2 regions of the Chelativorans composti genome follow, and region 1 is predicted to be linked to the other one. Evidence: predicted binding sites of a transcription regulator. Region 1 holds the regulator's gene; the other holds the start of a gene.

The links. The regulator LexA, encoded in region 1, represses DNA repair genes until DNA is damaged. The targets are predictions, from matches to a motif close to TGTTCNNNNTGTGTTCNG.
Region 2: the regulator LexA is predicted to act here: its motif matches at 1,913-1,930, upstream of recA (recombinase RecA).

What each region holds. Positions count from the first base shown of each region.
Region 1 is NZ_BAABGS010000074.1:162,461-165,875, forward strand. Features, by position in the region: gene ABD906_RS15025 (molybdopterin molybdotransferase MoeA) at 1-1,168, shown strand, start outside; gene lexA (transcriptional repressor LexA) at 1,276-1,995, shown strand; tRNA gene ABD906_RS15035 (tRNA-Leu) at 2,180-2,265, shown strand; gene ABD906_RS15040 (SOS response-associated peptidase) at 2,348-3,019, shown strand.
Region 2 is NZ_BAABGS010000012.1:27,209-30,623, reverse strand. Features, by position in the region: gene alaS (alanine--tRNA ligase) at 1-102, opposite strand, end outside; gene recA (recombinase RecA) at 713-1,786, opposite strand; gene ABD906_RS02630 (YiaD family glycine zipper/OmpA-like lipoprotein) at 2,141-2,788, opposite strand; gene ABD906_RS02625 (acetyltransferase domain-containing protein) at 2,967-3,415, shown strand, end outside.

The DNA of each region.
Region 1 (3,415 bases):
CCTGGAGGGCGTGCAGCCCGTCTCCGCTGAAACCGTTCCGCTCGCCGAGGCCGTCGGCCGCGTTCTGGCTGCTCCGATTGAGGCGCGCCGCACGCAGCCGCCCTTCGACGCCTCGGCCATGGACGGCTACGCAGTGCGGGACGCCGATATTGCCAGCACGCCTGTCACCCTGAAGGTCATCGGCACTTCCGCCGCAGGCAAAAGATTCGACGGTGAAGTGACCGCCGGAACCGCCGTGCGCATCTTTACCGGCGCTCCGCTGCCGAAGGGCGCCACCACGATCGTTCTGCAGGAAAACGCCCGGGTCATCGACGAAGGCAGGATCGAGGCGCTGGAGCCTGCCGCCCCAGGCCGCCATATCCGCCGCGCGGGACTGGACTTTCGGTCTGGCGACACGGTGCTGGAAGCGGGCCGCACGCTCGATCCGGCGGCACTGTCCCTGGCGGCAGCGTCGGGCCATGCTCAGGTGCCGGTCATCCGTCGCCCGCTCGTGGCACTCATCGCCTCGGGCGACGAACTCGTGCCCCCGGAAGCCGAGCCGGGTCCGGATCAGATCATCGCTTCCAACAATTTCGGCGTCGCCGGCCTCGTCCAGCAGGACGGCGGCCGGGTGCTCGATCTCGGCATTGTGCCGGACGACCATGCGGGTTTCGCCGCCGCCGTGCGCCGCGCCCGCGAGGCGGGGGCCGACGTGCTGGTGACGCTAGGCGGCGCCTCCGTCGGCGACCGCGACATCACCCGCGAGGTGCTTGCCGCAGAGGGCATGGAGCTCTCCTTCTGGAAGATCGCCATGCGGCCGGGCAAGCCGCTGATCTTCGGACGCCTGGGCCGCATGTCCGTGCTCGGCCTGCCGGGCAATCCCGTCTCGAGTCTCATATGCGCCCACGTCTTCCTGCGGCCGCTCGTGCGCCGCCTCGGCGGACGGCTGCATGCGCCTAACCTGCACCAGGCGGAGCTCGGCGCCCCCATGCCCGCCAACGACGGCCGGCGCGACTATGTCCGCGCCACGGTGGTCCCCGGACCGGGCGGGCTCATCGCCACCCCCTTCCCCGTCCAGGACTCCTCCATGTTGAGCGTGCTTGCCGCCGCGAACGCGCTCATCATCCGCCAACCGCATGCGCCGGCGGCGGAGGCCGGCGAGCGCTGCCAGGTTCTCATGCTGCGTTAACGCCGCTCTAACCTTTCGCCCTGCAAGTTACCAGTTGCAGAACACATCCTGAACGTCTACGTTATGTTCTGGATTTGTTTTTACTTTGATTCAGGGGTTCGGAGCCGATGCTAACCCGCAAGCAGCATGAACTCTTGCTGTTCATTCACCAGTGTCTCAAGGAGACCGGCATCCCGCCTTCCTTCGACGAGATGAAGGAAGCTCTGGACCTCGCGTCAAAGTCGGGGATCCACCGCCTGATCAGCGCGTTGGAAGAGCGCGGCTTCATCCGCCGCCTGCCGAACCGCGCGCGGGCTCTGGAAGTCATACGCCTGCCGGATTCGATGATGCCGAACGTGCCGCCGCGTTCCCGGGGCTTCTCCCCCTCGGTCATCCAGGGCGGCCAGAGCCAGCCCGAACCGGCGCCGACGCCTTCGCGTGCCACGCCGGTTTCCAGCGAGACAAGCATATCCATTCCGGTCATGGGCCGCATCGCCGCGGGCGTGCCGATCGACGCCATTCAGCACGTGACCCACAGCATCGCCGTCCCGCCGGACATGATTTCCGGCGGCGAGCACTATGCGCTTGAGGTCAAGGGTGATTCGATGATTGAGGCCGGCATCTTCGACGGCGACACGGTGATCATCCGCCACACCCAGACGGCCAACCCGGGCGACATCGTCGTGGCGCTGGTGGACGACCAGGAGGCGACGCTGAAGCGCTTCCGCCGCAAGGGCGCCTCCATCGCCCTGGAGGCCGCCAATCCCGCCTATGAGACCCGCATCTTCCCGCCCCACCGCGTGAAGGTGCAGGGCAAGCTCGTCGGCCTCATCCGGCGGTATCACTGAGTGATGATGCGGCGGGGCCGCCGTCAGGCCCTGCCCTGCCCTGTTGCCTGTTGCGGTCATTTGCCATCAAGTGCTCGTGGCATCTGTCGAGACTGCCGCGCGGACCAAATCCTTGCGGAAGAGTCCGGAAAACGTCTCTGCCGCAATTGACGCAGCGGCTGAAGCAAGGGAAAAGGACCACAATGCGGACGTGGCGGAACTGGTAGACGCAAGGGACTTAAAATCCCTCGGGCTTCGCCCGTGCGGGTTCGACCCCCGCCGTCCGCACCAAGCCTTCAACATTGCCGCTGTATCTTGCCAGGCTGGACAAAAACCAGCCATCGTACCTGCCGTCAGGGCGGGTTATACGGCCATGTGCAACCTCTACACCTCCACAACGAACATTGAGGCGCTTCGCCAGCTCTCGCGCCTTCTGGACAGGCTGGCGGACCGGGCCTTCTTCAATGAGGAAAGCTTCGACGTCTATCCGAACCGGTTCGGTCCCGTCATACGCATGGTCGAGGGCGGGCCTGAGATGGTGCGCGCTCGCTGGGGCATGCCCTCTCCTCCCTCGATGCTCCAGGGCAAGGACTTCGACTATGGCATTACCAACATCCGCAACACCGTCTCGCCCCATTGGCGTCCCTGGCTCTCACCCGGGCACCGATGCCTGGTGCCGGTGCTGAAATTCGCCGAGCCTGATCCCGCGCGCAAGCGGCCGGGCGAACGGACTCCGGACGCCTGGTTCGCGCGGCCGGACGGACGCCCCTTTTTCTTCGCCGGGCTCCGGACGCGCTGGACCGGAAAGCGCCTCGCGCGCGAGGAACCGGCCACCCACGAACTTTATGCTTTTCTTACCACCGCGTCGAACGCCCTTGTGGCGCAGGTGCACCCCAAGGCCATGCCAGTCATCCTCACCCGTGACGAGGAGATCGATATCTGGCTGCGCGCCCCTTGGGACGAGGCGCGGCACCTGCAGCGCCCTGCGGAGGAGAGCGACCTGATCATCCTGCCCGGCGAGAAGGACCGGCCCAAGCTGCCCTGACATGTTCAGCCTCGTGTGGCCCAAGCCAGCCTTTTCGCCGCTCTGTACGAAAGCCCGCAGCGGTTTCCCATCCGCGCGCCGGGGCGTGCTTGAAAAGCGCTACCTCTTGCCCGTAGCTAACGAACAGGGCTACGGTCTTCCCCGGAGGATTTTGACCGACTCCAAAAGCTTCAACCTTCACATGAACGTGAAGATTCTAACTCACCTATTTGTTTTTTAAAACTTATCAAGGATCGAAATCTGATAGTCCGCGGAACTGATTTTGAGCGACCTGCACCTCCGGGAAAATCTGAACGTCTCCAATCATATGCTTCCTGCGGCCGGAAGGAGACGGTTCAGACCTGCTCGGAACCGGGCCTGGAGCCGTTCAAGGAAAGTGGAAACCGGTTTCTGTCC
Region 2 (3,415 bases), on a different contig from region 1:
CGGATCGTTCTTCGGTACCAGTGAACTGGACGGAACGACCTCGTGTCCATTCTTCCGGAAAAAGTCGAGAAATGCCGACCGGATCTCGTTGACGCTACTCATGCTTTGCCTTTGCAAGAAACCCGCCTGCCAGTGCGGAATATAAGACCGCAGCCTTGTAGCGTCAGCAAGCGGCTCTGTCCAGAAAGCTCAAATGCAGCGCGGCAATCTATTTCGGATTTCCCAAAGGGAGCTTATCTCAAGTCCTCCAGAGGAGGCGGATCAACGGCCCGGCATGGCGAGACCGCGGCCACGGCCGGGTCAATTCCGTTCAAGACGCCCTCGCCGAGGCATCCGTGCCGACAGCCCTCAATCAGGCGCCAGCGGCTCACGGCAGGCCCGCGATCAGACGCCGGAAGCCATGTGGCAGGCCCTCAAACAGACGTCGGAGACGCACCGCCCCCAGCCTCACCTTCGACAGGGCATCGCAGCCCCGCCCCCCCCAGAACAGAAGAACCGAGCCAACGCCCGACCGGCACGGCAAGCCGCCGCTCAGGCGACGTACGCTAATCCGGCGCGCTCCTTCAACAGACACACCCGCGGACATGCCGCGATGCGCGCCTCTCTGTGACTTGGAAACCCCGGAACCAGCGGCCGGAGGGCCTGGAAATCCGGAGACCAGGGACCGGGCCAGTCCGGGCAGCGGGAGGACCGAGCCGCCCGCCAACCGGCATCAGTCGGCGGCGTCGAACTCGTCGCCGCGACCGTTGTCGAGGAACTGATCGGCGATCAGGCCGGCATTCTGGCGCAGGATGGTCTCGATCTCGTTGGCAACCTCGGGATTGTCCTTCAGGAACTGCTTGGCGTTCTCCCTGCCCTGGCCGAGACGCTGGGAGTTATAGGAGAACCAGGCACCAGACTTCTCGATGACGCCGGCCTTCACGCCGAGGTCGATGAGCTCGCCGGTCTTGGAGACGCCCTCGCCATACATGATGTCGAACTCGACCTGCTTGAAGGGCGGGGCCAGCTTGTTCTTGACCACCTTGACGCGGGTCTGGTTGCCGACAGCCTCGTCCCTGTCCTTCACCGAACCAATACGGCGGATGTCGAGACGGACGGAGGCGTAGAACTTGAGAGCGTTGCCGCCCGTGGTCGTCTCGGGCGAACCGAACATCACGCCGATCTTCATGCGGATCTGGTTGATGAAGATCACCATGGTCTTGGAGCGCGAGATCGAGGCGGTGAGCTTGCGCAGCGCCTGGCTCATCAGGCGGGCCTGCATGCCCGGCAGGGCATCGCCCATGTCACCCTCGATTTCGGCGCGCGGCGTCAGGGCCGCCACGGAGTCCACCACGATCACGTCCAGCGCGCCGGAACGCACCAGCGTGTCACAGATCTCCAGCGCCTGTTCGCCGGTGTCAGGCTGCGAGATCAGCAGGTTCTCGAGATCGACGCCGAGCTTGCGGGCATAGACCGGATCGAGCGCATGTTCGGCATCGATGAAGCCGCAGATACCGCCCTTCTTCTGCGCTTCCGCAATGGTGTGCAGCGCCAGGGTGGTCTTGCCGGAACTTTCCGGACCGTAGATCTCGATGATGCGGCCGCGCGGAAGACCGCCCACGCCCAGAGCAATGTCGAGGCCCAGCGAGCCGGTCGAAATGGTCTCGATCTCAACCTTCTCGTTGCCGGCAAGGCGCATAATCGAACCTTTGCCGAAAGCCCTCTCGATCTGCGAAAGAGCCGCGTCCAATGCCTTAGTCTTGTCCACTGCGTGATCCTCTACAAGCCTCAACGTCGTCTGAGCCATGATACAACACCCTTCTCAGGTCAATGGGCGCGATGCCTAGTGCTTTCAGATTGAATTATCTGTACACCTTTTGTTCCGCTTTGGCAATGCAGTTTATCTTATTGGTTTGAAATATAAATCAAAGTTTGTTCCACATTTGTACCGAAGGCAAAAATTTTCAGGAGCTTAGCCGTTTCGGGGGTGGGAACGCGATCGCCGGCAGGAACAATGGAACGCGCCGAGAGAAGCGCGCCGCAAGCAAACATGTGCCCAAACCGAGCCGCAAAAACACGAATGCCGGCGGTGCGCCGGCATTCGCGATAACAGACAGCGAAGCGGTCCGGCGTCGGAGAAAGCCGAACCGCTCCCGAAGGATCAGCGCAGAGGCTGCAGACGAATCTCCACGCGGCGGTTCTGGGCACGGCCCTCGGCCGTCGCGTTGGAGGCGATCGGCTGATCCGGCCCCATGCCGAAAATCTGGAAGCGGCGCGGATCGGTGCCCTGGGCGACCAGGTAGTCGGCCACGGAGGCAGCGCGGCGGCGCGAAAGATCCATGTTGTGCTGGTAGCTGCCGGTGGAATCGGTGTGGCCGTAGACGTCGATCAACGTCTGGTTGAAGCGCTTCAGCACCAGCGCGACCGAGTTAAGCGTGCCGTAGAAGGCCGGCTGGATGGAGGCAGAATCGGTGGTAAACGTGATGTTGGACGGCATGTTGAGGAAGATGTAGTCGCCCTGACGCGTCACGCTCACGCCGGTTCCCTGGAGCTGGGCACGCAGTTCCGCCTCCTGGCGGTCCATGTATGCGCCGATCGCGCCGCCAGCGAGGGCGCCGACGCCTGCACCGATCAGAGCATTGCGGCGGTCATCGCCACCGGCGAGAAGACCCAGGCCCGCGCCGGCCAGCGCGCCAAGCGCGGCTCCGCCAGCGGTATTGGAAATCTTCTGGTCGCCCGTGTAGGGGTCAGTGGTACAGCCAGCCAGCAATCCGCCAACGATGGCCGCGACGACAACTTTCTTCAACATATAGAGGGTCCTCTCCTGGTCAGTGCACGATTTCCTCAAGCTGCGACTCATAGTGGATGGTCGTCCCGCGATTTCCTAGTAACAAAAATGTGGCAAACTACGGTAACTGCAGGCATCTTGCCCAGAAATTAATCCAGAGGACTCGCGGCAAGCCGTACTAGTGGACCAGGGCTCTCACATGGAAGCAGCATCAACCCCTCCCCGCAGGCGAATCGAACTTGTCGACTGCGCCCGCGGGCTCGCCCTGGTGGCGATGGCCGTTTACCATTTCACCTGGGACCTCGACTTCTTCGGCTATATCGAGCCGGGAAGCTCGGTCACCGGCGGCTGGCGCATCTTCGCCCGCTGCATCGCCATATCCTTCCTGTTCATCGTCGGCGTGAGCCTCTATCTGGGCAACGGCCACGGCATCCGGTGGAAGTCGTATTGGCGCAGGCTGGCAATGATCACGGCGGCGGCGCTTGCCGTCACCGCGGCGACGATCGTGGTTACGCCAGGCGCCTTCATCTTCTTCGGCATCCTGCATCACATCGCCGTTGCGAGCCTGCTGGGGCTCCTGTTCCTGCGGCTGCATTGGGCCGTGATCATCCTGTCCGGGATCATCGCGGTGGTGCTGCCGCATGTCGC